Regions from separate parts of the Adlercreutzia sp. genome, predicted to be linked through region 3. Evidence: predicted binding sites of a transcription regulator. Region 3 holds the regulator's gene; each other region holds the start of a gene.
The links. Region 3 encodes LexA, which represses DNA repair genes until DNA is damaged. Its sites were predicted from a motif close to CNAACANNTGTTNG; they were not measured.
Positions count from the first base shown of each region.

Region 1: the regulator LexA is predicted to act here: its motif matches at 5,319-5,332, upstream of ACTOXK_RS03765 (Y-family DNA polymerase).
Region 2: the regulator LexA is predicted to act here: its motif matches at 1,952-1,965, upstream of uvrA (excinuclease ABC subunit UvrA).
Region 4: the regulator LexA is predicted to act here: its motif matches at 3,667-3,680, upstream of ACTOXK_RS00230 (putative DNA modification/repair radical SAM protein).

Region 1 is NZ_JBQIIT010000004.1:135,451-142,892, reverse strand. It holds gene ACTOXK_RS03810 (hypothetical protein) at 1-158, opposite strand, end outside; gene ACTOXK_RS03805 (hypothetical protein) at 175-918, opposite strand; gene ACTOXK_RS03800 (ATP-binding protein) at 1,104-1,919, opposite strand; gene ACTOXK_RS03795 (hypothetical protein) at 1,938-2,375, opposite strand; gene ACTOXK_RS03790 (helix-turn-helix domain-containing protein) at 2,372-2,620, opposite strand; gene ACTOXK_RS03785 (helix-turn-helix domain-containing protein) at 2,673-2,933, opposite strand; gene ACTOXK_RS03780 (hypothetical protein) at 3,185-3,349, opposite strand; gene ACTOXK_RS03775 (hypothetical protein) at 3,450-4,244, opposite strand; gene ACTOXK_RS03770 (hypothetical protein) at 4,250-5,035, opposite strand; gene ACTOXK_RS03765 (Y-family DNA polymerase) at 5,354-6,628, shown strand; gene ACTOXK_RS03760 (hypothetical protein) at 6,645-6,917, shown strand; gene ACTOXK_RS03755 (hypothetical protein) at 7,260-7,442, shown strand, end outside.
Region 2 is NZ_JBQIIT010000005.1:203,129-210,570, reverse strand. It holds gene uvrA (excinuclease ABC subunit UvrA) at 1-1,830, opposite strand, end outside; gene ACTOXK_RS05080 (MFS transporter) at 2,077-3,384, opposite strand; gene ACTOXK_RS05075 (helix-turn-helix domain-containing protein) at 3,651-3,875, shown strand; gene ACTOXK_RS05070 (tyrosine recombinase) at 4,532-5,473, opposite strand; gene trmFO (methylenetetrahydrofolate--tRNA-(uracil(54)-C(5))-methyltransferase (FADH(2)-oxidizing) TrmFO) at 5,470-6,825, opposite strand; gene dprA (DNA-processing protein DprA) at 6,919-7,442, opposite strand, start outside.
Region 3 is NZ_JBQIIT010000017.1:21,076-28,517, forward strand. It holds gene dut (dUTP diphosphatase) at 1-404, opposite strand, end outside; gene nrdR (transcriptional regulator NrdR) at 417-863, opposite strand; gene lexA (transcriptional repressor LexA) at 1,222-1,860, shown strand; gene hflX (GTPase HflX) at 1,994-3,301, opposite strand; gene miaA (tRNA (adenosine(37)-N6)-dimethylallyltransferase MiaA) at 3,486-4,424, opposite strand; gene miaB (tRNA (N6-isopentenyl adenosine(37)-C2)-methylthiotransferase MiaB) at 4,417-5,775, opposite strand; gene ACTOXK_RS09595 (stage V sporulation protein S) at 5,788-6,120, opposite strand; gene ACTOXK_RS09600 (ATP-binding protein) at 6,260-7,345, opposite strand; gene rny (ribonuclease Y) at 7,349-7,442, opposite strand, start outside.
Region 4 is NZ_JBQIIT010000001.1:48,337-55,778, reverse strand. It holds gene ACTOXK_RS00255 (M42 family metallopeptidase) at 1-618, opposite strand, end outside; gene ACTOXK_RS00250 (hypothetical protein) at 641-937, opposite strand; tRNA gene ACTOXK_RS00245 (tRNA-Thr) at 1,054-1,128, opposite strand; gene pyrE (orotate phosphoribosyltransferase) at 1,268-1,951, opposite strand; gene ACTOXK_RS00235 (ATP-binding protein) at 2,084-3,484, opposite strand; gene ACTOXK_RS00230 (putative DNA modification/repair radical SAM protein) at 3,754-5,310, shown strand; gene ACTOXK_RS00225 (TIGR03915 family putative DNA repair protein) at 5,320-6,363, shown strand; gene ACTOXK_RS00220 (DegV family protein) at 6,461-7,363, opposite strand.

The DNA.
Region 1 (7,442 bases), on a different contig from region 3:
TGCGGGGCGGCGTCTTCCAGGTTCCCGCGAAGGTTCTGGATCGCGCCTTTGAGCCTCTCGGCCGAGGCGCGGAGCGCCTCCTCGCTCATGTCCTGGCCCATCCTGAGGAACCAGTCGAAGAGCTTCTCCCCCGACTCGTCTCCGAAATCGCTTGCCATTTCCTGCCTCCTTCGTCTATCTCTCGTTCGAGCGCGCATCGCTTGCGCGTTCGGCTTTGCCTTGGTGCTCAGCGGCGAGCCTCGCTTCCTGGCTGCGCTGCTCCAGGGTCGGGGTCGCGGGCTCTTTTGTTTGCGCCTCGTACGCCTTGAGCTGGGCGTTGATGGCCTGCAGGAGCGTCATGCCCTCTTGCTCCTCCTCGGGGATGTCGATCAGGTCTATGCCCTTGAAGGTGAGCATCTTGCCCAGGTAGTTGCCCTCCACCGACATGAGGAAGTTCTCGCCCCTGGCTATGACTGAGCCGTCGTCGAGGTAGGGAAAGGCGTTCCCACCCCAGGTAAGCCCTGCGCTTATCGGCAGGTAGTCGAGGTGCTTGCACTCGTCGACGGTGGCGATCCGCATTCCGGCGACATAGCGCACGAGCTCCGAGCGCTCCTTGGCTATCGCCTGAAGGCTGAGCGACTCGAAGGGCACCCAGTCGGGGCCGTCCTGCTTGAGCGTCCACCACTCGTCGCCGCCGTCGACCTGTTGTATGAAGGCGAGGTCGCCGTAGATGACGCCCTGTCGGATCGCCCAGTTGCCCGCCTTGAGGAAGTCCGAGAGGTCGTCCATCGAGAAGCACCTGTCGAACTCGTAGGGGTACTCCTCAAGGTATGGGTCGTCCTGCCAAGCAAAGCCGCCTCGTTTGAGCCAGCCGTTCTTCTGGCATGCCTCCTCAAGGCTCTTCTGCTCTTCCGGGGTTGCCGGTGCCATGTTGTACATTTCCTCATCCTCTGCTTCTGTGTTTCCAGCCGTTCGATCTGAAGGGCGCGGCGGGGTCGCGTGGTTGTCTCGGCCCGTTTCTCGTCTGCGTTGCGTTTCGGCTGGCGTCTGCTATCCCCGCCGCTTAGGTGCTTTATAGGCCAGACGTTGCAGCGACGACGACGTCGACCTGCGGTTAAGCGTCCCTAAGCGTCCCTAAGCACTTCCTCCATCAGATTCACATTTGTCCGCCTGGGCAGGCGTATGAGGCGGCAGGTCTCCTTGAGCCTCTCGGTGATCGCGACGGCGCTTTCGCGCTCGCCGTTGCGCGACATGCGCCTCATAAGCTCGTCGGGCATGTACTGGGAGGTGACTATCGTCGGCCTCATCGCCTCGTAGCGCTCATTGATGATCTGGAACAGCGTTGTCATCACCCATGAGTTGGCGTTCTCCTTGCCGAGGTCATCGACGATGAGGATGTCGCACGAGGCGAATCTGGCTATGCCGTGCTTGGCATCGCCGTCGAAGCTCGCCTTCACCGCGTCGAGCATCGAGAGGGATGTGGTGATGATCGTCCGGTATCCGGACGCGCAGAATGCCATAGCAATCGCGGATGCCGAGTAGGTCTTTCCCGCCCTCGATGGTCCGCATATGTACAGGCCGACCCCGGGGCTTTCTGAGAAGCCGTCGAGGTAGTTCGAGAGCGAGGCATGGCAGATCGTCGCATCGAGGAACCTGCGCTTGACGCCGCAGCGCACGAATGCCTCCCTCTGCCGTGCCTTGGCCTCCAGCTCCTCTCGCTCGGCCTCCTCCTCCCGCTGCTTGGCCGCGCCGTCGCAACCGCATGGCTCGGCCCCTATCCAGTGGAACGCCCCCTGGAATCCCGTCATGCCGATCGGCTCCAAGGTGCTCCCGCACCATTCGCATACGATGGGATCAGGCGTAGGAACATCCAGCCCCTGCTCTTTCGCCTCCGAGTAGGTCAGCACCTTCATGCCCCTCCGTCTCTGCATGTCGCTCATTCGCTCTTGCCTTTCTTTTTAGAACCCTTTGTTTTCTTCTTTACTTATCAGGTGCCAGCTTTTCACCCCATCGGATGACGGGTTGTCACTTGAGGTAGCAGCGTTTATGCGACCTGTGTCAGGGGGTGCCAATTTGTCATCGCTGGGAGGAAGCACGGCGGGTCCAAGCCGGTAGCTCCGGGTCGAGCAGCCGTCCAGCGCCCAAGCGAGCTCGTCCTCGGCGATGAGTCCGTCGTCTGCCAGCTCGCCGATGGCGCGTATGACGGAGCGCTCCGAGATGCCCAGGTACGCCGCTGTGTTCCTCCGGCTCTCGTAGAAGCTGCCGCCTCCCTTGCAGAAGCCGTAGACGCGCGCGAACACGAGCAGCTGAACCCCCTTCAGCCCAAGCTCGCGCCACATGAACGGGTGGACGATGAGGAACGCGCCGTCGCTGTCACGATCCTCGCTTGCGCTCATCGTTTCCGCCCGTCCGAGACGAGGCCGAAGTTGCGCCGCGCCCATTCGAGCATCTCATCCCTGAACACGATCGATCCCCGCTTCATGCCGGAGAGCCTGCGCAGGGGGAACGGGTCGTCTCCGCCCCTCGCGAGGTCCCAGATCCGGTTCACCTTCATCCCGAGCAGGGCTGCTGCCTCATGAGGCGAGTAGATGTCTTGGATCGGCACCTGGTGTTTGGTCTCTGTCGCGTTGGTTTCTGTCATGGTTCAAATAGTCCTGTCTGCTCGCGAGCAGGTTCAGCGGACTGGAATTCCCTCAGCGCCCCTTACCTGATGTCTTCTCAAGGAGCTGCTTGTATCCTTTCGGCGTGATGCGCACCAGGCGATTGAGGTGCACGGCCTCGATCGCTCCTTCCTTGACCATCTTGTACACGGTCGCCTTGCACACCTTCAGCTTTGCCGCCACGTATCCGACGTCGAGGAGCCCCTCGACTTCTTCTACCGGTGCAGCGTTTTCTGGAGATGTCGCCATTGGGGCGTCGGGGGCAGATTTTGGTTGCCTTTGTTCGATCTTCATTTCATGACCTCCTGCGGGAATGCGGTTGATTCGAGTTGAGCGCAATTGAGCGCTGCGCATTCGCAGATGGTTGCAGGGCTTCGCAACGTCGGCAAACGTGAAGTTGCGGTTTAGCGTCCCTAAGCGTCCCTAAGCACGTCTTCCGCAAAAAGCACACATCGGGGCTTTCGCCGTCGCTTGTGACCCTGCTCTAGTGAATAAAAAAGCCCCGACGGCTAGTCGAGGCTATTTGCAGGTTTCGCGGAATCGCGTCATGGCTCTATCATCGCCGCTCGCGGTTCCTTCGACTGAATGCTCGCGAGGAAGTGGTGGGAGGGCAGTTTGATCTTGTTCATCACGCCCTCCTTCCTGCGCGTCGTCTCGTAGTCGGTCATCCTGCCTGCCGCATTCGCGAACGAACACGGCGATGCGTACATACTATGCTCCTATGCGAATATAAGATGTGCATCCATGGTACACCCTGCTTGAATATGAAGGTTTAATATGCGATGCTGCCGATCTGTAACCTTATCAGGGTCACTCCTGAAAGACATGTCGTCTGCCAAAGACCTTCTCGCAAGCCGGGCGCTGGTACAACTTGCATCCTCGAGAAATCTCGTTTCCGTACCGTATGGTGAAAGAATCATCAGACAGCTCGTAGCTGAGGTGCCTTCCGATTTCCGTATTGTCGAGCTCGACGAGCAAACGCCTTGTTCCGTACCAGAGGACCTCGTCGATCGCCTCCATACCCACTTCGAGCGCCTTTGTGACGATTTGCCTCGTTTTCTCAGGAATCGCCTTGTGGGACACGTCGTAAGGGAACGCCTCGCAACGGTTGTTGAGGATCTCAGACCCAACGTATGACTCAAGCAGCTCGAATGGGAGCTCGTCGTCCATGAAGGAGCACCAGGTGATTCCGTTGAGGGAGAGAGGCGGCAGACCGTCGTCGCCCTCCGCGTAGAAGCTGAGCGACCATCCGTCGCGATAGCAGAAGTATTGGGAGCGCTGTGCCATGGAGTCGTTTGTTATCCCCCGCATGGATTCTATGCAATCAGGCGTGAGGAGGCTCTCCATGTTAGCTGTCTGCCGTTCGGTGAGCTCCACGCCAACGCAGTACTCGGATTCCGCGTGCCTGCGGATGACCTCGAAGGCGGCGCGCCGCTCTTCTCTGTTCTCGCTAAGAAGGAGGGACGAATAGCCTCGGCTCCTCGTCTCCTCCCAGAACCGCAGCCTTCCCTCATCGAGGTCGCAAGCGATGTAGTAGCCGATCTCACCTGTGGCGCAGAGGCAGAATCTCCGGGCACCCGGCTTCGGAGTCCCCGTGGCACCCATGCGGCTCACCATTCTCGTGCCAGCTTTTCGGACAGTGCTTCGAGCCATCTGTCGAACGTTCCGTCGGTCACGCATTCCAGGAAGTCCTCGCTGTAGCCGTCCCACCTGTCTGCTCGGTAGATGAAGGCCATCATCGCGATGATGACGTCGGCGTCGAGATCGCGCACGTCGAGTTCCCTCATGCGCTGGAGGCTCGGCTCGATACCGGCATCCTCGATGATCTCCGAGTATCTCCGGAACCTTGGCGCTGCGTCGGCGAGCGCGTCGATGTCGGCGCGCATCTCGCTTGCGGTCATCCTCATGTCCTCCATGTGCTCTTCGAGCTCGTCGGCGTCCATGCGTTGTTGTTCGCGTCCGTCTCCGACGCGATTCAGGTAGAGCGCGATGTGCTCGCGCGGGTCGATCTCGCCCGGCCTTTCGACGAAGCACTCCTCGGGCTCGCATCCCGGCATATCGAACCTGTCAGCGAGGAATGAAGAGAGGGCTCCGAAGCCTTCGGGGTAGCAGTTCGACCCCTCATGCGTCCTGCCCTCGAAGGTGAGGCTCCACTGCGTCCCGTCGAGCACGGGATTCCAGTAGTTTGCAAACCACCCGCGCACGCCAGCGCCCTCCAGCGCCCGTTCAAGCTCTTCTAGGTCTTCGCCGGAAACCTCGAACGTGCGGTCCCTGCCCGCCTGGGGAAACTCCGTGTAGCGAGCGATGATGCGGCCGCCCTCTTCGACTATGCAGAGCTCCCTGTATCCGCTGAATAGTCCGCCGTAGCTGAACTCGAAAATCTTGTCGTTGTTCATGTCGCCTCCTTGTTCACTGTCTAAATTATCGTTGGACAGGCTTGCCCTTGATGACCTTCCATGGGACAGGCGCGATGATGCCCAAGGTCTTCATCGCATGACCAAATTGACGATTTCTTCGAAGTTTTCCCAGCTCAGCGCGACTGGGACAATTTGTCTCAGTCGAGTCCAGCTCGGTACAGGACGTTGACGCGCGGCGTCGGTCGGGCGCTCGAACCCAAAAAACACAATCTGTTCGATTGACTAATCCTTCTTTGGGTAGCATCATTGAATATCCCATAATCGAACATATGTTCCTATTCAATGAGGAGGTGCTCCGTGCGCGAGCGCGTGATCATGCATATCGACATGAACGCTTTCTACGCATCCGTCGCGCAGCACCTCGACCCGCGCCTTCGCGGCAGGGCGGTGGCCGTCGCCGGCGACCCGGAGCGCCGGAACGGGATCATCCTCGCCAAGTCGCGAGAGGCCAAGGCTTGCGGCGTGAAGACGGCGGAGGCGATATGGCAGGCCAGGCAGAAGTGCCCGGAGCTCATCGTCGTGCCGCCGGACTACGCCGCCTACAAGCGCTACTCGCGCCTCGCCCGCATGATCTACTACGAGTACACCGACCTCGTGGAGCCTTTCGGGCTCGACGAGTCCTGGATCGACCTGACGGGCTCCCTGCAGCTCTTCGGGGGCGACGCGATGCTCGTGGCGAATGAGATATCTGGCCGCGTGAAGGACGAGCTCGGGCTCACGGTCTCCGTCGGCGTGTCGTGGAACAAGGTGTTCGCCAAGCTCGGAAGCGACACCGACCCGGGTGACGGGATCGTCTCGATCACGCGCGAGAACTACCGCGATGTCGCCTGGCCCATGGCGGCATCCGAGATGATCTACGTCGGCCCCGCCACCGCCCGCAAGCTCCACGCGGCGGGCTACGAGACCATAGGGGACCTGGCACATGCGGGCGACTACTTCCTCGGCAGGCGCTTCGGCAAGATCGGATTCATGCTGCGCGACTTCGCCAACGGCATCGACGGGAGCCCGGTTCGGCAGATGGATCTCGCGAAGGCCGACGTCGACTATGTGGTGAAGGGCATCGGCAACGGGCTCACCGCCCCGCGCGACCTCGTGTGCGAGTCGGACGTGAAGGCGCTCGTGTGGCTTCTCTCCGAATCGGTCACCCAGAGGATGCGCGAGTCGCGCCTCAGGTGCCGCACGGTATCCGTGGGCGTGAGGCGCGCGGGGGATCTGTCCGGGTACTCCAGGCAGACGACGCTGCGGATTCCGACGTGCCTGACCTCGGACGTCGCGAAGCTCGCGATGGGGCTCATCGAGGCGAACCAGCCGCTCGACGAGGAGCACGCCATCCGCGCCATCCACGTTCGCGCAACCAACCTCTCCTCGATGGACGACCCGCTGCAGTGCGACATCTTCGGCGACGCCGAGGAGGCGCTCAGGGCCGAGAGGCTCGACCTGGCCATCGACGAGCTCAGGTCCCGCTTCGGCAACCGCTGCGTGCACCGCGCGGTGGAGCTCACCGACGAGGTGATGGGAGGCCTCGACATCAAGCGGGACAACACCGTGCATCCGATCGGGTTTCTGAGGTAGGAAGGAGGTGACGGGCATGAAGGGAGCCGACGGCTGGCGCAAGCGCTACGTGTCCGTCACCGCCCGCATGGACGAGGACGGCCGCGTTCGGCCGCTCTCTATCCAGTGGTACGACGGCAAGACCTACGCCATCGACGACGTGCGCAGCGTCCGCCGGTCCTCGTCGCGCAAGGTCGGGGGCGACGGCATCTGCTACACGATACGCATCGGCGAGCGCATCACCCAGCTCTACTACGAGGACCCGCGCTGGTTCGTGGAGGAGATCGTACCGGACGAGCTCGTCTCCTAGCGGCTCATATCGACGCGGCGCGGGGCCCCGCCCATCCATTTCTAATATGCGGCTCCAATCCGCTTGCCGGTGCAGCCCGTTTCCAAGCGCCTCCTTGCTTGGCGGCATGGCCCCTCACACGCCTCTATCCAGATAACGCTCGCACTGAACCCGCGTCACGCCTCAAGGCGCTCATCTCCTCGCGAAACCCGCACAAGCGACGATGCGCCCATCCATGACGTGGTGCAGGTTTCGCGAAGACATGCGCTCTGATCCTTGCGGCGCGCGCAGAACCAGCGCAGGCCATCTGGTCACGAGGCGGTGAGCGAGGGGCTCGCCGCATTAGACCAAGGAGGCAAGACCATGGGAAACAGGGCGGTCATCACGACACCGGACAAGGAGCTGGCGCTATACCTTCATTGGAACGGCGGGCGCGACACCGTGGAGCCGCTGCTTCGGTATTGCGAGCTGCAGGGGTACCATCCCCCGAGCTCCGACAACTACGGCTGGGCGCGGATCGCGCAGGTGATGTGCAATTTCTTCGGC
Region 2 (7,442 bases), on a different contig from region 3:
GGAGCCTTCCGTGGCCATAACCTCGGCCGGGGTACCCGCGGCGATGACCACGCCGCCGTGCTCGCCGGCGCCCGGCCCCATGTCCACCACGAAGTCGGCCGCGCGGATAGTGTCCTCGTCGTGCTCCACGACGACCACGGTGTTCCCCAGGTCGCGCAGGCGCTCCAAGGTGGCGATGAGCCGCTCGTTGTCGCGCTGGTGCAGGCCGATGGAGGGCTCGTCCAGGATGTAGAGCACGCCCATGAGCCCGGCGCCGATCTGGGTGGCCAGGCGGATGCGCTGGGCCTCGCCGCCCGAGAGCGTGGCCGTGGCCCGCTCCAGGGTGAGGTAGTCCAGGCCCACGTCCACGAGGAAGCGCAGGCGCTCGCGGATCTCCTTCACGATGGGGACGGCGATGACCGCTGCCTGGCCGGTGAAGTGCAGCCCCTCGAAGAAGGCCAGCGACTCGGCCGCCGACATCTCGGTGACGTCGTGGATGGACCGGTCGTTCACCGTGACGGCCAGAATCTCCGGCTTCAGGCGCTGGCCGCCGCAGGTCTCGCAGGGCACGGTGGCGAAGTAGGCGGCCAGCTTCTCGCGCTGGGCGTCGGACTGAGCCTCGGCGTAGCGGCGCTTCACGGCCCCGATGACGCCCTCCCACTCGATGAACCAGTAGGTGTCACGGCCGTCCACCGTGCGGTAGTCCACGCGCACCTTCTCGTCACCCAGGCCGTGCAGGATGGCCTTCTGGGCCTTCTTGGGCATGTCCTCCCAGGGGGTGTCGGCATCGGTGCCCACGTGCTCGGCCACGGCGCGCAGCACCTGGGGATAATAGTTGCCGCTCTTGAAGGGGGCGATGACCCCCTCGTTCAGGGTAAGGGAGGGGTCGGGCACCACGAGCGAGGCGTCCACCTCGTCGCGGCTGCCGATGCCGAGGCAGTCGGGGCAGGCGCCGTAGGGGGCGTTGAAGGAGAAGTCGCGGGGCTGGAGCTCGTCCATGGAGTGGCCGTGCTCGGGGCAGGCCAGGGCGAGCGAGAACAGGTGCTCCCCTTCTCCGAGGCCGCCCGTGGCCCCGGAGGAGGTGACGCCGGCCTCGCCGAGCGGGTTGCCATCGGGCCCGAGCACCTGCACGAGCACGCGCCCGCTCGCCAGCTTGCAGGCCAGCTCCACGGCCTCGGCGATGCGGCTCGTGGCCGACTCCTTCAGCGTGACGCGATCCACCACGACATCGATGAAGTGCTTGATCTTCTTGTTCAGCGTGATGGGCTCGCCGGTCATCTTCACGATCTCCCCGTCGATGCGCACGCGGGAGAAGCCCTCCTTCTGCAGGTCGGCGAAGAGCTTGGTGAACTCGCCCTTGCGGCCGGTCACCACCGGCGCCATGAGGATGGCCTTGGTGGCCTCGCCCTGGGCATCGTCTCCCAGACGGAGAATGTCGTCGGTCACCTGGTCGGTGGTCTGCTTCTTGATCTCGCGACCGCACTCGGGGCAGTGGGGCACGCCTACCCGCGCGAACAGCAGGCGCAGGTAGTCGTAGATCTCGGTGGTGGTGCCCACGGTGGATCGGGGGTTCTTCGAAGTGGTCTTCTGGTCGATGGACACGGCCGGCGACAGGCCGTCGATGGAGTCCACGTCGGGCTTGGACATCTGGCCCAGGAACATGCGGGCGTAGCTGGAGAGGCTCTCCACGTAGCGGCGCTGGCCCTCGGCGTACATGGTGTCGAAGGCGAGGCTCGACTTGCCCGAGCCGGACAGGCCCGTGATGACCACGAGCTCGTCGCGGGGTATGGTGAGATCGACGTCCTTCAGATTGTGCTCGCGGGCGCCCTTGATCACGATTTCATTTGCCATAGATCGCTTCGTTTCCTTCGCGACGTAGCGCAGCGGGCGCCCTGAGGGGAGGCCCGCTGCGCAGCTTCTAGTTTTCGCTGGTTATTTTAGTGGGCACCGGGCCGTCGCGCCAGCCTTAAAGGGAACTTTTGTTCGCCTCCATGGAATCTTCGCAGGCTCGCACCACGGGCCGTGGCACCGCACTGGGCGGCACGGCCGACACCCTCAGCGGAGGCCGGTGCGGCCGACCGCCCGGCTCGAACGCCCCTAGGCAAGGGCCGGCGCGGCGTCCTCGGCGACTACCTCGGACGGCACCTCATCCAAGGCGGCCAGCTCGGCATTGCGCCTCTTGTGGAAGCGGCGCAGGGTCAGGCGCTTCGACTTCTTCCGCACCCGGGCCGTGCGCACCGTGGCCACGACGAAGGCGCAGGAGGCTGTGAGCACGAGGGTCATCACAGCGAACACGACCACGTAGGAGGTGGCGCCGAGCAGGGCCCCGCACAGAAGCCCGGTCACCGCCGAGCCCGCGTAGGCCACGAGGTTCACCGAGGAGAGAATGGCCGACACCTGGAGCACGTTCACCTCCAGCAGCAGCATGCGCAGGGCCGTGGCCAGAGCCGCCCCCATGGCCAGGCTGAACAGCCCGCAGGCCGCCATGAAGGCCCCTTCGGCGCCCGTGGCCACGAACAGGGCCAGGGCCGCGACCGAGGCCGTGGTCACTCCCATAGAGGCCACGAGTGCCTGCTTGGGCCGAAAGCGCTGCACGAGGGGACCGCCGAGCACCGAGGGGGCCATGGCGAGGGCCAGGATGACCGAGCCGGGCAGGGGCGAGGTGGCGCCGAAGCAGCCGTAGGCGATGGGCGCCGAGAACGACTGGAAGAAGCAGCCCACCATCCACGTGGACAGGTACACCACGGCCACGGCAGCGAACAGGTGCCGGCAATCGTGGGGAATGAAGATGCGCGGTCGGATGGAGGCCCGCAGCGAGACGGTGCGGTCGAGGGGCTCGTGGACGAAGTTCACGAGGAACAGGCACAGAACCAGGATCGCGATCATGACCCCGTAGATGACCGTCAGGTCGGGCACGAGGTCGTACAGGACGCCCACGCCGATGGAGCCGACCATGATGCCGAACATGGCGCCGCAGCTGGCCACCGTTGATCCCCAGATCAGGTGCTTCTCCCCCACGCAATCAATGACGAGGGAGGATACGGCGCTCATGCCGAGGCCGGCGGCCAGCCCCTGCACGAAACGGGCGGCGAGCACGTCGGCGCCGCTGCCTGCCCGCAGGAACATGATGCAGCCGAAGACGGCCAGCATGACGGTGAGGCTGGCCACGGGCACGCGGCCGAGGGAATCGGACACGCGACCGGCCAAAAACAGCGTCAGGCTCACGCCCGTGAGATAGGTGAACATGGTGTTGGAGATGTCGGCCGTCGTGAGCCCGATGGTGACCTGGTAGTCGGCATACAGCGGAATGGGCACCGCCGTCGATGCGAAAATAGCCAGAAAGGCGAAGGTCGCCAGGATAAAACCGCGCAGGGACTGAGCGTCCGTCAAATGCGCCTTGTGCATTGCCATCCTCCATGGGTCCAACGTGCCAGCCTTAGAACCTTTCGGGAGGTCACCCCCGAGAAGGTGCGAGCAGTATGAACCCCCGGAGCGCGGAATTCAAGGGGAAACGCGAAGTTCGCCGCTCAGCGATGAAACGGCCCCATTGGGCGCGAAAACGGCAATCCACCGCAACCGCCTGCCGACGGCGGACGGCGCAGGGCCGGGCAAACACCGATTTATGTTTCTTCTGGCATACGTCAAAAGGGGCATAACCATAAGATGATCCCATGAACAGAGCAGCGACACGGGAACGTATCATGGAATTGGGCGCCGAGATCCGTCGGCAGCGCAAGGACCAAGGTTTGTCCCAAGACAAGCTCGCCAAGATGATCAGCACCGATCAGGCCCATATCCATCGCATCGAGAAGGGCCAGCACAATCCCAGCATCGCCATGTACATAGCCATCGCCGACGCCCTCGATATGGAACTGCGCGACCTCATCACGTTCTAACCGAGATGCTGGACTGAGGCATTCCCCCACTCCCATCCCACATCGGCAATCCCCCGCGCGGGTCGTTTCGCCATAGCCGCCGCATCCCCCACTCGCTTTTCGCACCGGCGATCCTGCGAATCATTCTGCCTTGATCGTTATGGGCAGCGGGGCCATAGGTCTCCCTAGCGGGGTCCTGGAATCAGAAGCCGCGCTACAGGATGGCGTGGCCGGCGGTCTGCATGAGATAGGGAATGTAGGCGAGCACGACGAGGGCCGCCCAAAACAGCATCTTCGCCTTCTTGCGACTCATGGCTCCTCCCTTCAGCGGCGGCCCGGCTCAAGGCCGGGCCCTTGGCAACCTTTGGGAGCATCTTCCCACGGATGCGACACCGGGCGCCTTGCACGGGACAACCGTAGGAAGCGAGCAACCGCATCGAAACATCCGCGCCACGGGGCCGTTTTCGCGCCGTAACGGAAGGGCATATCCCGCGAGCAGGACGCGAGAGGGCCGCGAGAAGACCGTCTCGGTGGAAGATGCCGCCACAGCGGCATCGGCGCAACGGCGCGCACGAATGCGCCAGCCCCTCCCCCACAACTGAGCGCTGAGCGGCCGACCTCAGGTGGGACGCTGATGGAAGCGCGAACTCAGGCGAGGCGCCAACGGGCGGCGGGACTCACGCCCGGGGATGGGCGAGGCCGTGAACGCGCTTGAGGCGGTCGGGGCTCACGTGGGTGTAGATCTGGGTGGTGGACAGGCTCGCGTGGCCGAGCATGTCCTGGACGCTGCGCAGGTCGGCATCACCATCGAGCAGCTCGGTGGCGAAGGAGTGGCGCATGGCATGGGGCGACAGGCTCTCGTCGAGGCCAGCGGCCCGCAGGGCCCGCTTGAACATCTTGCGGATGCTGTCGGCGCTCAAGGGACGGCCGCGGTTCGACACGAAGAAGAACTCGCTGGCCTGCCCCTGGAGCAGGGCCGGCCGCGCCTCGCTCAGATAGCGCTCCATGGCCCGCGCTCCCTTCCGGGACAGGGGCACGATGCGCTCCTTGGACCGCTTGCCGAACACCTTTACCTCGCCGGCCGGGAAATCGACCCAGGCCGCGCGCAACCCCGCCGCCTCGGACACGCGGGCACCGCAGGAGAAGAGGAACTCGAGCAGGGCCGCGTCCCGCATCTCGGCAGGCGTCTGCTCCCGGGGGGCGCCGTCGGCATCCATCTCGCCGTAGACCGCTAGCAGGGCCGCCATATCGTCCCGGGCGATGGTCTTGGGCAGCCGCCGCGCAGCCTTGGGGGCCTGGACGACTCCGGCCGGGTCGTTGGCGGTGACGCCGGCGCGATTCGCCCAGCGGAAGAACGAGCGCAGCGAGGACAGATGGCGCTTGATGGTCGTGCGGGCGTAGCGGGCCTGGTCGAGCTCGGCCAAATAGCGGCGCAGCTGGCGGTAGGACACCTCCCAGGGGGCAACGCCGCTGCGGTGGGCCCACGCCAGGTAGGCCCGCAGATCGTCGCGGTAGGCCCGCACCGTGTGGGCCGAGGCCCCCTGCTCCACGGCCAGGGCGGTGCAGAACCGCTCCACGTCACCGGCACCGGGCAGTTCGGGCTGCTCCTCGGCCGTCATGGCGCCATCAGGCCCGCGGCCTCGAGGGCGGCGCGGTAGCCGTCGAGGGCCGCCGAGGCCCGGCGAGCGTAGGCGCCGTAGCGCTCCCGCTTGTTGCGCACCGGCGGGTCGAGGGGCCGCAGGATGCCGAAGTTCACGTGCATGGGCTGGTAGTCCGCCGTGGCCGGGTCCGTGGCGTAGGCCAGAAGCGCCCCCCATACCGTGTCGGGCGGCAGCGGCGGCAGAGCGCGCCCGCGCAGGCCGGCCGTCACGGCCAGGGCAACATGGAGCCCCGAGCGGATGGCCTCGCAGTACCCCTCGGTGCCGGCCAGCTGACCGGCCACGTAGATCGGCGCGCCCAGGGCCCGGGCCTCATCGGAGACGAGGCGGCCGTGACCGTCCAGCAGGCGCGGCGCGTCGAGGAACGTGTTGCGGTGCATCACGCCGTAGCGGGCGAACTCGGCCTGCTCCAGGCCAGGGATGAGGCGGAATACGCGGCGCTGCTCCGGGAAGGTGAGGTTGGTCTGGAAGCCCACCAGGTTGTAGCTCTGGCCGCAGGCGTCCTCGGCCCGCAGCTGGAGGGCGGCCCAAGGGCGGCGTCCCGTGCGCGGATCGGTGAGGCCGACCGGCTTGAGGGCCCCGAAGCGCGGTGCGTCGCGGCCGGCCCGGGCGATCTCCTCGATGGGCTGGCAGGCCTGGAACAGCTCCCGGCTCTCGAAGTCCTTGGCGATGACCCGCTCGGCGCCGAGCAGCTCGTCGACGAAGCGCTCGTACTCCTCCCGGGAGAACGGGGCGTTCAGGTAGTCGCCGCCGGCGCTGGCATCCTCGTAGCGGCTCTGGCGGAACACGCGCTCCCGATCGATGGAGTCCGCCATCACCACCGGGGCCGCGGCGTCGTAGAAGGCCAGGGCGCCGCGGCCGGTCAGAGCCATGAGCGCCGAGGAGAGCCCGTCGGAGGTGAGCGGGCCGCTCGCCAGGACGACCGCGTCGGCCCCGCGGGCGAGCGCGGCGATGTCCGTCGCCTCCCGCCGCACCACCTCGATGAGGGGATGGGCCTCCACGCGCTCGGTCACCGCCCGGCTGAACAGCGTCCGATCCACGGCCAGGGCACCGCCGGCCGCCACGGCCGTGGCCCGGGCCTCCTCCATGAGCGGCGAGCCGAGGGCCGCCAGTTCCTCTTTCAGCAGTCCCGCCGCACTGTCGGGCTTGGTGCTCTTGAGGGAGTTCGAGCAGACGAGCTCGGCCAGGCCCCCCGTATGGTGCACGGGGGTCCGGCGCTCGGGGCGCATCTCCCACAGGCTCACCGCGATGCCGCGATCCGCCAGGTCGAGAGCCGCCTCGCTGCCGGCCAGACCGCCGCCTACTATGTTCACATGGTACGTCATGGCTCAACAGGATACCAAATAACGGCACGGCCACCCCCGTCAATCCGGCGGCGCTCCCCCAGGACGTCGCGATCGCGCGGCTCATGGGCGGCCTCCTTCCGGCGCGGGCACCCGCGGCCCGTAGCGGCCGTCCGGGTACTGGGCGATAAGGCCGTCCCGCTGGGCCGTGGCGAGCCAGACCATGAGCCACGGAAGCTCCCCTCCCGCCGGACCGTGGGCCCGAGCAAGAGATCGCAGCTCCTCCATACCGAGGGGCTCGGCGGCCAGAGCGGCGAGCAGGGCCTCCTCGCCGCTCTGGCCCGGAGGCGCCCCATCGGAACCCTCCTTCTTTTCTCCTTCCGCCTCTGGCTCCCTCAGGCACCCGTAGGTGAGGAACAGGGCGTCGGCGAAGCTGTCGTCGTCGATGATGGGCAGGGCGCCCTGGTAGAGCAGGCGGTTGGCACCGCGGGAATTCTCAGAGGTGATGGCCCCCGGCACCACCCACACCTCCCGTCCGGCGGCCAGGGCCTCGTCGGCCGTGGAGAAGGTGCCCGAGGGCAGCCCGGCCTCCACGATGAGCGTAGCGCGCGCGAGCCCCGCAATGAGCCGGTTGCGCTCGCGGAAGG
Region 3 (7,442 bases):
GCTCCACGGGCACTGGCGGGAAGCTGATCTGTGTTATGTAAAGTAATCGAAGGGGTAGCTACGATCATCATCTGGGCGATGCGATCGCCCTTTTCGAAGGAAAACGGCTCCTGGGGATCGAGATTGACGAGCACGACCATGATCTCGCCTCGGTAGCCGCTATCCACCAGTCCCGGCCCGTTCACGACGGAGATGCCGTGACGGGATGCAAGGCCGCTGCGCGGAATGACGAGCCCGGCGTAGCCGTCCGGAATGGCCATGGCGAAGCCGCACGGCACCGTCATGCGCTCGAAGGGCTTCAACGTGCCGGCCACGGCGGCCCGCAGATCGAGCCCCGCATCTCCCGGATGGGCGTACTGGGGCGCAGGCAGCGCCTCGTCGAGAACGGTGATGCTCACATCCATGGCGTACCTCCCCTACCCGAGCTCGCCCAGGGCCGAGGAGAACTCCTCCACGCTCTGGAAATCCTTGTATACGCTGGCGAAGCGAATGTAGGCCACATCGTCGAGCTTCGCCAGTCGCGCCAGGGCCATATCGCCGAGATCTTTCGATTTGATCTCCGTGCGCTGGGTAGAACGGAGCTCCGATTCGATGCTCGCGATGAGGTGATCGATCTTCTCTGGCGTGATGGGCCGTTTGGCGCAGGCGATGAGCAGGCCGCGCATGAGCTTCTCCCGATTGAACACCTCGGAGGAGCCGTCGGTCTTGATGACGAGGATGGGGTTCTCGGCCAATCGCTCGTAGGTGGTGAAGCGGGTGCCGCATTCCAGGCATTCGCGACGCCGGCGAATGGATGCCCCCTCGTCGGCAGAGCGGGAATCGACGACTTTCGATTCGGGATATCCGCAGGAAGGACAGCGCATGGGTTCTCCTAACAATGAGTTGGTTACCCATGATACCCCAAGGGTCGCCGGCTTCCGGCATCTTCAAGACTTTGCTACCATCGTGATACGTCGACGGCTTCTCGAGTCCCGCATCCAACGGCGGCGGCTCTCCGAGCACCCATCCGCTCCCGTTCGCAGGGGTCGCTTTTCTCAAGCAAAGAGCATGACGAAGGAGATGACGGTGCTGAGGGCGAAGGCGATGGGAAATTCAAATCGGCTCATTTTTTCTCTCCTGACCTCTTGCGTAGAACCTTTGTTCGCAGTTATAATAGAACGAACAAAAGTTCATGTCAACAAATTTTTCAAACAAATGTACGCCTTATAGAAAGGATGCAGCATGACCCAGAAAGTAACCAGGCGGCAGCAGGCGGTTCTTGACTGCATCGAGGCGTGCATACGGGAGAAGGGCTATGGCCCCACGGTGCGTGAAGTCTGCCAGACCCTCGGCCTGTCCTCCCCTTCCACCGTACACGTGCACCTGAAGGCCCTGGAAGATAAGGGCTATATCAAGCGGGATCCGCTCAAGTCCCGTTCCATCGCCCTCACCTACCCGATTGACGACATGCCCTCCCCCGCCGTTAGCGTGGCGGGCAGCTACAGCAATCTCGTCAACGTGCCCCTGGTGGGCGATGTGGCGGCCGGCTGTCCCATTTTGGCCCAGGAGAACATTACCGACACCATTACGCTGCCCACGGACATCGTGGGTGACGCCGCATCCTTCATGTTGTCAGTGCGGGGCGAGTCCATGGTGGAGATCGGCATCAACGACGGTGATTACGTCGTGGTCAAGGAGCAGTCCGTGGCGAACAACGGCGATATCGTCGTGGCCATTGTGGACGACGGGGCCACGGTAAAGCGCTTCTACAAGGAGGCCGACCATATTCGCCTTCAGCCGGAGAACTCCTCCATGGATCCCATTATCGTGAGCGATTGCTCTATCGCGGGCAAGGTGGTGGCCGTCTTCCGCCGCCTCTAGAAGGGCCACCGGGCAATTTCGCGCTCGACAAAACTCGATAGCATCCAACGAGGGCCATGGAAGTGCTTCCATGGCCCTCGTATAAGGGGTGCTGCGCGGACGATAATGCTCCGTCCCGGCTCTCCGCCCGTCGCTACGCGGAGAACTCCCGAAAAGCGGCGGCGAAGGCCGGGGCGGCGAGCATTTGGATGTGGGTGCCGTCGGCCTCGTGAGACTCCGAGATGATATGGCAGCGCTCATGGGCGAGCGACACCAGATCGCCGCGCTGGTAGGGAATCACTACATCGAGTTTGGCATCGGCGGCCGAGGCGGCCGCAGCCAGGGCGGTCACAAGGCCGTCGATGCCCTCGCCGGTGCGAGCCGAGACGAACTGGGCGTGGGGGAAGCGACGACGCAGCCCGGTCAGAGTCTCCTCATCGAGCAGGTCGCACTTGTTGAACACCTCGATGGTGGCGATGGCCTCGGCGCCGATCTGGTCGAGCACCTCGCAAACGGCATCGATCTGCCCCTCGAACTCCGGAGAGGAGGCATCAACCACATGGAGGATCAGGTCGGCGCCGGTGATCTCATCGAGTGTCGATTTGAAGGCTTCCACCAGGGTGGTGGGCAGCTTCTGGATGAAGCCGACGGTGTCGGTGACGGTGACCTCGCGGCCCTCGGGCAGGGAGAACTTGCGGGTGGTGGAATCCAGGGTGGCGAAGAGCTTGTCGTAGCTGAGCACATCGGCCCCGGTGAGCCGGTTGATGAGAGAGCTCTTCCCCGCGTTGGTGTAGCCGGCCAGGGCCACCTTGAACATGCCGCTGCCGTAGCGGCTCTCCCGCTGCAGCGAGCGCACCTCGGAAAGATGGGCCAGTTCGCGGCGGATGGAGGTGATGCGCTTGCGTACCATGCGGCGGTCCACTTCCAGCTGGCTCTCGCCCTCGCCGAAGCGGGATCCCACGCCGCCGCCCATGCGGTTCGAGGCCAGGTGCGCCCACATGCCGCGCAGGCGCGGGTAGAGGTACTGGTTCTGGGCGAGCCGCACCTGGAGGCGCCCTTCCTTGGAGGTGGCGTGAAGGGCGAAGATGTCCAGAATGAGGGCCGTGCGGTCGATGACCTTCACGGACTTGTCCATGATCTTCTCGAGGTTCGCCTGCTGGGAGGGGGTCAGCTCGTCGTCGAAGATGACGAGGTCCGCCTCGCAGCTGCGGGCGAGCTCGGCGATTTCGACGGCTTTGCCCGAACCTACGAAGGTGCGGGGGTTCGGGGCATCGAGGCGCTGGGTGGTGGAGGCCACCACATCGGCTCCGGCGGTGTCGGCCAGGCGATCGAGCTCGGCCAGCGACGACTCCAGGGGCCATTCGAGACCCGGGCGGTCGACGCCCACGATGACGGCCCGCTCCCGGCGCTGTTCGGCCATGGTGGCGGGGCCCTTCTGGATAACAGATTGATATTCGGTCATGGGGTGCTCCTTATGCGTAGTGTGCGACTAAAGGGCGCGCGGGGCGCCGAGAAATGCCCGACAAGGCTATGGGCTAGTCGACAAAGCGCATGGACAACACGCTCCCCTCTCTACCGGTCGCTGAGACGCGAATGAAAAATGCCCTGCTATGATAGCACAGGCATTCCCCTTCGCAAGATGGAGTCTATTCCAATGTTTCCAGCTGGGCCATGATCTCGTCGGCTACGGCCCGGGCGTCCCCGGCATCGGCATCGATCCAGCGGATGCGCTCGTCGCGGCGGAACCAGGTGCGTTGGCGCTTGCCGTAGCGGCGCGTGGCCTGCTTGATGGCGGCGATGGCCTCATCCAGGGTGCAGCGTCCCTCCAGGGCCTCGACGATCTCCTTGTAGCCGATGGCCTGGGGCGCCGTCACTCCCTCGCGGAAGCCCGCATCCAAAAGACCGCGCACCTCCCCTACCAGACCGGCCTCGACCATGGCATCTACCCGGGCGTCGATGCGCTCGTTCAGCACCGTCGGGGTGACGGCCAGGCCGAACTGCACGGTGGGAACGGCCGCCTCGATGGAGGCCAGGTTGCGCTTCTGCTCGGCATAGGAGCGCCCCTCGGCCAGAAGCTCGAAGGCCCGCACGACGCGGCGCACGTTGTTCGGGTGCAGCTCCCGGGCGCTGTCCGGATCGCGGCGGTTCAGCTCGTCCCAGAGGGCCTGGGCCCCTTCCCGTGCGGCAAAGGCGGTCCACTGCTCGCGCACGGGATTGTCCACCTGCTCGCCGGCGGGAAACTCGTAAGCGTCGATGGCCGCCTTCACATAGAGGCCCGTTCCCCCGCAGAGCACGGCCCGCTTGCCGCGGGCGGCGATGGCCGCGAAGGCATCGCGGGCGAAGGACTGGAACAGGGCCGCGGAATAGGGCTCGCCGGGATCGACGAGGTCGAAGCCGTGATGGGCCACGATGCGCTCAGGCGCGGGCAGCTTGCCCGTGCCGATATCCATGCCGCGGTAGATCTGCATGGAATCGGCGCTCACCACTTCCCCGCCGATAGCCGCCGCCACGAGCTGGGCGGCATCGGTCTTGCCCGAGGCCGTGGGGCCGACGATGCAGATAACGGGCGGGGCGGCGTCAGCCATCGACCACCGTGCCGGAGAGGTACCAGGTGCGGGCCTCGTCGATGCGCATGGGCACGATGGTGCCGACGAGCTCGTCGGCGGTGCGCCCGGTGGGAACGGGTCCGTGCACCGTCTGGTTCTTGGGGCTCTTGCCGGCCAGCACCGCGCCGTCGCGCTTGGAGGTACCCTCGATGAGCACGGGCACGATGGTGCCGAGCTCGGCCTGGTTCGTCTCGAAGGCCTTGCGCTGCACGAGGTCCACCAGCCGGTCGAAGCGCTCCTGAATGACCTCGCGGGGGGTGTCGTCTTCCATCGAGGCGGCCGGCGTGCCCTCGCGCTTCGAGTAGATGAACGTGAACACCTGGCTGTAGCCCACCTCTTCCACGAGGCGGTAGGTGTCCATGAAGTCCTCCTCGGTCTCGCCCGGGAAGCCCACGATGATATCGGTGGACAGGGCGATGTCGGGCACGACGGCCCGCAGCTTCTCAATGAGCCCGAGGTAGTGCTTCCGCGTGTAGCGGCGGTTCATGGCCTTGAGGATGCGGTCGGAGCCCGACTGCACCGGCAGGTGCAGGGCCGGCATGAGGGATCGCAAGGTGCCGAAGCGGGCGATCACCTCGTCGGTGAGGTCCTTGGGGTGGCTCGTGGCGAAGCGCAGCCGCTCGATACCGGTATCGTCCAGGGCGTCGAGCACCGCGGCGAAGCGCGGCTCGCCGTAGAGGTCGCGGCCGTAGGAGTTCACGTTCTGGCCGAGCAGGGTGATCTCCTTCACGCCGGCCTCCACGTAGCGCCGGGCCTCCTCGGCGATGTCCTCCAGGGGGCGCGACTTCTCGCGGCCGCGCACGTAGGGCACGATGCAGTAGGAGCAGAAGTTGTTGCAGCCCACGGTGATGGGCAGCCACGCCGCCCAGGCGTGCTCCCGGTCGGTGGGCAGGGCGGTGGAGAACTCCGCTCCCCCGTCGAGCACCTCGACGGAATGGCCCGCGCTCTCCATGGCCGAGGCGAGCAGCCCCGGCAGCGAGGCCAGGTTATGGGTGCCGAAGACCACGTCGAGGTGGGGCAGCTGCTCCACGAGCTTCTCGCCGTCGCGCTGGCCGATGCAGCCGCCCACCGCGATGTAGCGCTTCTCGTAGGGCGAGCCGTCTCGCACGGGAATGTTCTTCATGGATGCGACCTGGCCGTAGAGCCGCGTATCGGCGGCCTCGCGCACGCAACAGGTCATGAACACGACGATGTCGGCCTCTTCGATAGTGCCGACGGACAGCGAGCCCAGGCCCTCGAGCATGCCGGCGACGCGCTCGGAGTCGTGCTTGTTCATCTGACAGCCGAAGGTGTGGATGCAGAAGGTGGTGCCCTCGAAGGAAACGCCCATGGCGACCGCCGGCTACAGTGCGACCGCGTCGGCCGCGGCGACGACGGCGAAGCCGGCGCGGGGTTCCACGGAGAAGCGGATGGCGGTGCGGTACTCGCCGTCGATGACGATATCGGCGAACGAGGGGATGCAGCAGATCTCGATGCCCACCGGAGAGAGGAATCCGCGCGAGATGGCCACGGCCTTCACCGCCTGGTTCACGGCGCCGGCGCCCACGGCCTGGATCTCGACGGACGAGCCGTCCTTGATCATGCCCGCGATGGCGCCGGCCACGGAGGCCGGGGAAGACTTCGAGGATACCTTGAGGCAGCCGATGGACGGCCGGGGTTCTGTGGTGGTTGACACGTCGCTGATCCTTGTCCTTTGAGGCGTGGTTGCTGGTCTGATAGGGGTTCGTTTAATGTCGAATCGCGAGGGAATGCCTTGGAAATTCAAACGTTACTATTCTACCGAAAGGGCGCAGGGGGCGCAATATCGCGCAGGCCTAAGACATCTTGCGGATGGGAACGGTGATGCGAATGGCGTCGGCTCCCACGGAAACTTCCGGCCGGCCCACGGCCTCGAGGAAATATCGATCGGCCAGGGCCTCTACGGATCGGGCCGCGCTCTCTCGCAGGGCCTCCACATCCGCCTCGGCCAGCCGCAGTCCCCGGCCGTCTCCCCCTTTGCGCCGGATGTGGGGACGGGCGGGCGCGGCGGCGGGAAAGCTCTCGTCCCGAAGGCGGTCGATGAGGGATGCCGGCGGCTCGATGGTGCCGTCCATGATGCGGCGCGCGGAACGCGAGGAGAACGGGAGGGCCATCGCGGCGCACTCGTCGGCCAGGGCATCGGGGGTCGCGGCCAGGGCGAGGCGCTTCACGAGGGGCGCGGTGGCAGGGTCGTCGGGGAACGCCCGGGCGGCGGGGCTCGTGGTGGCGATGGCGAAAGTGTACAGGGCCGCCGCAATCTCTACCGGCGTGCCGAAGAACACCGAGCACTGATCGCGGTGCTCGAGGGCGAATTCGGCAGCCGTGCGCAGAAGGTTCTTGGGGCCGCGCATGGCGAAGGAGCCCGAGGCCTCCCGCTCGAAGCGGGGGAAGGTGGATTGATCGGTCTTCTCCCCCAGGCGCGCCGTGTCGGTCTCCACGGCGATGCTCGCCCCCAGGCCGCGGGCCGATGAGGCCACGCGGGCCGTCTCCGCGTTCACGGCGATGGAGTACAGTGCCATGCCGCGGCCGTGCATGCCCCATTTGTCCATATGGGCCGTGTCGAGCTTCGAAGTGACACGGGGCTCGAAGATGCGCTCCTGCTGGAGGGCCGGGATGCCGGAGCCGTCGTCGACGATGGTAATGAAGCGGCGCCCCTCGGTCTTCTGGGTGGCCACGAAGATATGGCGCGCTCCGGCATCGCGAGCGTTGCGCAAAAGCTCGATGAGGATGTCCTCGGAGGAGCGGATGTCCTGGGCGGCCTGGCGCCGCTCGGCCTCAGAAGAGCGCAGACGAACAAAGCCATCTCCGAGATCGGCCTCGACTCGGAGATGGCTCTCGCCGCATACGGTATCTATGAAGTTGGCGAGCGAGGAGTCGGCCATGGACTACTTCGCGTAATCCACCGCGCGGCTCTCGCGGATGACCACGACCTTCACCTGCCCGGGGTACTGCATCTCGTTCTCGATCTGCTGGGCGATG
Region 4 (7,442 bases), on a different contig from region 3:
CACGGCGACAAAATCGCCCGCCGCGCGACCGGCCTCGGCCAGCTTCTCCATGACGCGGCAGGCCACCCACACGCCGCACTTGTCGTCGAAGCACTTGGAGACGGCCATGTCGTCGCCGAAGCGCTCGAAGCCCACGCCGAAGGTGATGGGATCGCCCACGGCCACGAGCTTCCGCACGCGCTTGGCCTTCATGCCCAGATCGATCACGAGGCCCGAAAGGGGCGTGACGTTCTTGCGCTCGTCGGGCTCGATGAGGTGGATGGGCTTGCGGCCCACGACACCGCGCAGCACGCCGCTCGCCGTGTGCACGTCCACGCGCATGCCGGGCAGAATGGCCGCGTCCACGCCGCCGAGGGAAGCCACCGACAGGAAGCCCTCCGGAGAGATGTAGGTGACCATGAGGCCGATCTCGTCCATGTGGGCCGCCAGCATGAGCGAGGGCGCGGCCTCGTCGGTGCCGGAAAGCACTGCGGCCACGCTGCCCATGGTATCGGTGGACACCTCGTCGGCCACCTCCCCCAGCCGCTCGCGCACCAGCGCCGCCACCGGTTCCTCGAAGCCGGTCGGAGAGGGGGTCTCCACCAGCTGCTTCAAGAACTTGATCTGCTTCTTCTTCATAAACGATGCTCCTTTTAACTGCCTACCAGTACCCCTTGGAGTGCTTTCGCTTGCGCTCGGGCTTGGGGGGACGGAAATCCAGCGCCATCTGGCCGTCGGTGGTCTTCTCCTGCTTCTCGGCCGGGGCCGCGGCCTTGCGCTCCACTTTCTCGATGGTCCAGGACACCGCGCCGGCCCCGAACAGCTCCAGCATCTTCAGCCGTGCGTCGTGGGCATTGGCCTTGGTGCCGGCCCGCGCCTCGCTTTGGAATTCGAAGAGACCGCGCTCGCGGTCGTGGGATCCCTTGGGTGACTGGTAGTGGGCAACATAGGTCTGCATAAACGGGCGGTCCTTCCGTCTCTGTGGTTCAGGGGCCATTCTAGCACGACGGAGGCCCCGCCTTGAAAGCCAAACAGGCCACCGCTGGAAAACCAACGATGGCCTGTCTATGATTATGGAGCCAGTGACAGGAATCGAACCCGCAACCCACTGATTACAAATCAGTTGCTCTACCGTTGAGCCACACTGGCGCCGTGCATGCGGCACCTCTCCCTCCCCGAAGATGACGCCGCATCCGCTTATTGTACGACAAGCTTTCCATTTAGGAAAGTCACAACGGCGCAACGGCACCGCCGGCATGGAAGATCGCCGCCCCGCGCCCAGAAGCGGCTACTCCTTGGCGCCCCACTGCTCGTAGTAGGCGTCGATGGCGGCGGCGATATCGTCGTCGATGACCACGCGGCCGGCCACCTCGCGGTTGTGCAGGCATTCCTTCACCTCGGCCATGGACACGATGGAGGCCACCGGGAAGCCGTACTTCGCCTCGATCTCCTTCTGGGCCGTGGTCACGCCGCCCTTTCCCACCTCCATGCGGTTGAGCGACACGATGAGCCCCTGCACGGCAACATTGGCCGCGCCCGTCACGATGGGATAGGTCTCGTCGATGGACTTGCCCGAGGTGGTCACGTCCTCCACCATGATGACCTTATCGCCATCATGCAGCTCGGCGCCGAGCAGGTTGCCCGCATCGGCCCCGTGGTCCTTCACTTCCTTGCGGTTGCAGCAGTACTTCACTTCCTTGCCGTACAGCTCCTGCAGCGCCATGGCGGTGACCACGGCTAGGGGAATGCCCTTGTAGGCCGGCCCGAACACCACGTCGAAGTCGAGCCCGAAATTGTCGTTGATGGCCTGGGCGTAGTACAGGCCCAGCCGGTGCAGCTGCTCGCCGGTCACATAGGCCCCCGCGTTCATGAAAAACGGCGACTTGCGCCCGCTCTTCAACGTGAAGTCGCCGAACTTCAGCACGTCGCTTTGAACCATGAACTCGATGAACTCGCGCTTGTAAGCCTCCATGACCGCCCTTTCATCCACGAGGGAATCCCTCATATTTTCTTGTGCACCTATGATACCCCATTCGAGCGTCCCACCCTGCCGAACTGGTGAAAACTATCGCGGACAGCGAGTGGCTCCGGAACTTTTTTGGGGTTATTCGAGCAGCAGCACGTCCTCGCGCGTGCGTGCCAGGGCGCGCAGGTCGTCGGAGAAGCCGCTCACGCTGAAGAGGACGTATACCGGAGCCTTCCCAAAACGTTGAAAAGCCGGGTCGCTCAATGCCTTTTGCACCTGTTCTTCCAAGTGAGCCAAAACATTGGCCCCCACGGGCTTCGACCAGAACTTGCACTCGCCGAATGCTGCCCGCCCCGCATCCACGCTCAACCCCACGACATCCAGCTCGACATCGCGCGCACCCCACCAAGCACCCACGCGCTCAGGCATGAAGGACAGCGCCCCTCCCGCGCCCGCATCCCACAGACGGTCGCGGCACACGTCCTCGTACACATAGGAGACTTGTCCGTCAATGAAGTTCCACTTGATCGTTTTGAGCGCTTCCGCCCGGTGCCCCGTTTCCAAAAGCCCCATCTGGGGAAAGACGAAGCGGAACCAGAACCTGAGATAATTGTCCTTGATGCGATAAAGGCCCTTCTTACTCTTCTCGGGATTCGCCTCCGTCACCGGCACCGTGCGGTCCAGCACGTCGAGCCCCTCGAGCACCTTCAGGTACTTCGACAATCCCGTCTGCTTCACGTTCAACGCCGCCGCGATCTGGCCGCTTTTGCGGTTTCCCGCCGCCACTGCCCGCAAAATGGAGAAATAGGTTCCCACCTCGCTCACTTCCTTCGATAAAAGGAAGTTCGGCTCGTCGTACAGATAGCTGTTGGAATTCAGGACGCTTCTCTCAATGCCGCGATACACATCCCCGGTGTCCTTGAAGCTCTCGATGTACTTGGGAACGCCGCCGGTAACGCTGTACAGCTCGACCAACTCGCGATACCCCGTTTTAGCGGGAAAGAAATCCCCGTAGAACCGGAAGGGTATCTGCCGCATGCGAATCTGCGCCGTACGCCTTCCGTACAGAGGGCTGCTATAGGAGAGGACCTGGCTTTCCATAAGCGAAACAAGCGAGCCGCAGAGGATGATCATCACGTTGCGTTTGCTGAGCATCGTATCCCACAGGCGCTGAAAGACAGAGGGGAACGCCGGGTTCGCCTTGCCGAGGTATTGGAACTCGTCTAGCGCGATGACGAGGCGTTCACCGCTTTGCGTCAAGCGGTCAAAGAGAATGTCCCAGTTGTCGACGGATACCTGGCCGAGCAAATTGTCGCCTGTGAGCGCAGCCACCTGCTTTTGAAAGGCCACCCGGTTCTGCTCCTCCGATTCCTCGGTGGCCAAAAAGTACAGGGCACGCTTGTCGCGGACGAACTCCGTGATGAGCGCCGTCTTCCCGACGCGGCGGCGACCGTAGATGACTACCAGGGCAGCCTGGGATTCGGCGTACTGCTCTTCCAGCGTGGCAAGCTCCTCAACGCGATCGACGAACGGGCCCATAATGGCGCTCCTTCCTGCAACTCTGCCATGGTTACATAGTATTATACTCTAAAGTATAATACTTCAAAGTATAATATTTTTTCCCTGTCGTGACCCATTGAACCACCTCCGAAGACCGTGCCGCCCTCATGCCGAAAACCCATGGAGCGCCTCATCCGGTCAACGGGAGAGCAGTTGACACCCGAACATTTATTCGGTTATTATAGCGTACATTCATTCGTGCGAACAGGTGTGCTTATGAGGTGCCGTCGGCTGGAAGGGGTAACGCGGTGAACGTCATCGAGAAGCTGGAAGTGCTGGCCGATGCGGCGAAGTACGACGTGGCCTGCACCTCCTCCGGCGTGCAGCGCTCGGGGAAGAAGGGGCAGCTGGGCGCGGCGCACCAGGCAGGCTGCTGCCATTCCTTCACGCCCGACGGGCGCTGCGTCACGCTGCTGAAGGTGCTCATGACCAACGCCTGCGTCTACGACTGCGCCTACTGCGTGAACCGCGCCAGCAACGCCGCGGTCGCGCGCACGGCCTTCACCCCGCGCGAGCTGGCCGATCTCACCATCGGGTTCTACCGCCGCAACTACATCGAGGGGCTCTTCCTCTCCTCGGGGGTGGCCGGCTGCCCCGACCGCACCACCGAGCTCATGATAGAGGCCCTGCGCATCCTGCGGGATGAGTACGGCTTTCGCGGCTACATCCACACCAAGACCATCCCCGGCACGTCTTTGGAGCTCATCGACGAGCTGGGCCGTCTGTCCGACCGCCTCTCGGTGAACCTGGAACTGCCGAGCAAGCAGAGCCTGGGGCTTCTGGCCCCCAACAAATCGCGTCATTCCATCCTGCGCCCCATGCGGCACATCTACGAATCGGTGGCCGAAGACAAGGAATCCCGCGCCCTCGCCCAGCGCCGCACCACGGTGTACCTCCAGAAGAAGACCGCCCGCAAGACGCGGGCCTTCGCCCCGGCGGGCCAGTCCACCCAGATGATCGTCGGTGCCACCCCGGAGAGCGACTACCAGATCCTGAACCTGTCGGCGGCGCTCTACACCCAGCTGTCCTTGAAGCGCGTGTTCTTCAGCGCCTACCTGCCCGTGGTGGCCGACCCGCTCCTGCCCGCCACCGATGCCGTGCAGCTGAACCGCGAGCACCGCCTGTACCAGGCCGATTGGCTGCTGCGCTACTACGGGTTCGACGTAAGCGAGATCATCGACGAGGAGAACCCCTTCCTCGCCCCCGATGTGGATCCGAAGGCCAACTGGGCCCTGAACCACCTGGACTTCTTCCCCGTGGAGGTGAACACCGCGCCCCTGGAGGCGCTGCTGCGCGTACCCGGCATCGGCGTGCGCGGAGCGCGGCTCATCCTGCGGGCCCGGCGCCAGTCCACTCTGGGCGAGGCGGAGTTGCGCAAGCTCGGCATCGCCTACAAGCGGGCCCGCTACTTCATCACCATGAACGGCGCCTACGGGGGCTCCGGCATCGATTTCTCCCGCGATGCGCTGCACGCGCGCCTTTCCGCCCCCATCGAGGGCGGCCGCCACGGGCGCCGTGCCGACCGGGCCGTGCAGGGCCAGATGAGCCTCTTCGAGGCGGTGGACGCTCCGCCGGTGCTCCCCGAGGCGAGCCCCGCCAACCGCGCCGCCCTCGATGTCGCCTTCGAGGCCCAGCGCCGTGCCCTGGCCCAGGCAACGACGGCCCCGGCGATGGGCGGTGGCACCGCAGGCGAACGGCGACAGGCCTTCGGTGCAGAAGCGTACCGCCCTGGACGTGAAAGCGCGGCACAGGAGAGCGCCGAGCACGGCCACGACACCCGCGAGCCGCTGCTCTCGGTGGCCTAGGAGGGCACCGTGCACCGCACAGACCACGACACGCCCGCAACCTCTTCGCCGACCGTCGCGCACCGGCCTGCCGCAGATTCGCTTCCCGCCGTCGCGGCCGGGGCGGGCTCCCCTCCCCGGCCGGCCACCCCGTCGGCGAGCCCGGAGGCTATCTACGACGAGGTGGCCTACGCTTACGATGGCACCTTGGAAGGGCTGCTCTCGGCCATCTTCGCCGCCTACGAGCGCCGCGAGAACCCGACCGATGTGGTGCCCGAGAGCCGGCTCCAGCCCCGCCTGGGCCAGCGGGTGGCGCCCATCCCCACGAACATGGGCCATGCGGCCCGCGTGCTGCGCGGCGTGAAGCGGGCCTGCGGCTGGCGAGCGGCCCATGCCGTGAAGCAGGCCAGCTGCTCCGACGAGCCCGATGCGGGCACCGCCGCCTACCGCTTCGTGCGCTACGCCATGGACGAGCAGAAGCGCCGCAACTGCGAGCACTGCCGCAAACGGGCCTCCTGCAAAGGGCGCGGCGGTGTGGGCCCCTGCCCCAAGATGCGGGGCCGCGCACTGTCCGACATCACCCATCCGGCCGTAGAGCGGCTCTTCCGCATTTCCCGCTCCATCAGCCAGGAATGCGAGCATATGCGCCAGTTCGTCCGTTTCCAGCACCTGCGGGGCGAGGGCGAGGGCGGCGGGGCCAGCACCGAGGTGTGGTTCGCCCGGGTGAACCCCAAGGCATCGGTGGTGCCGCTGGTCATGGACCACTTTGTAGAACGGCTCGGCGTGCAGCCCTTCATCATCTACGATGAGGTGCATGAACTGGCCGGCGTCTACGACGGGGGCGACTGGCACCTCGTGGCCACCGCCGGCCAAGGCGATCTCGCCCGGATCCTCCCCAACCCCACCGCCGACGAGGCGCTGTTCAGCGACGCCTGGCGCACGTTCTACCGCTCAGTGTCGGTGGATGCCCGCTACAACCCCGAGCTGCGCCGCCAGTTCATGCCCAAGCGCTTCTGGAAGAACCTCACCGAGCTCCAGGAGAGCCCCGCTGCCCTACGCAAGGCCCGATCGTAACCCCATGCAAAGCGGGGGCGCCCCTTTGTGCGCCCCCATCCATCGTATCTAGAACCGGCCGTCCCGCGGGACGCCCCTTGTTTGGCCTCGGCGCCCCTTACAAACTGAACACCAGCTCGCTGGCGGGGGCGGTCAGCTTGCCGGGCACCGGGCGCTCGCACTCGTAGGCAAGCCCCACGGCCGGCCCCACGTGCACGCCGATGACCGGGCTCACGGGCAGCACCTCCACGGCGCGGCCCACCACCGGCTCGATGGCATCGCGGGCCCACTGCACCGCCGGCGCGGCCGAGCCGATATAGTGCACCACCACGCGCTTGAGCCCGCAGGCCCCGATATCCTCCTTGAAGACGTCCACCATATGGGCCAGCGTCTTCTTCCACGTGCGCACCTTGGCCAGGGTGGCGGTCTCCCAATCGGCCACCGTGAGCACCGGGGAGATGCGCAAAAGGCCGCCGAGCAGGGCCGAGGCGCCGCCGATGCGGCCGCCGGCCTTCAGGAACGCCAGGCTCTCGGGGGCGAAGATGAAGCGGGAGGCGGCCACGGCGTCCGTCGCCGCCCGGGCGCACTCTTCCAGGGAGGCCCCCGCATCGCGCGCATCGGCCGCGTCCAGCACGGCGAACAGCTCGTCGCCGCAATTCGACGTGGAATCGATGAGCGTGCAGCGGAACTGGTCGTAGCGCTCCTTGCAGGCCCGAGCGCTGCGCACGGCCCCCTCGAAGGTTCCGGACATCTTCGACGACAGGAAGATGCCGAGCACCTCGTCGGCCGCCTCGGCGGCGCGGTCGAAGAGCGCCTCCAGCCCGTGCTGGGAGGGCTGGCTGGAGGTGGGCGGGTTGTCGATCATGGAGGCGATATCCTCGTAGAACGCTTCCACGTCCATATCGGTCTCGCGGTACTCGCGCCCGTCGCGGTTCACGAACAGGGAGACCACCTCGATATCGCGCTCCCGGGCCATCTCGGCGGGAATGGAGGAGACGGAATCGGTCACGATCTTAATCACAGGTGCTCCTTTCAAGGGCATCGCGAACGGGGAGTCGCTACGGCTTTGCACTATCCTACACCATCGGCCGCGCCCCGTC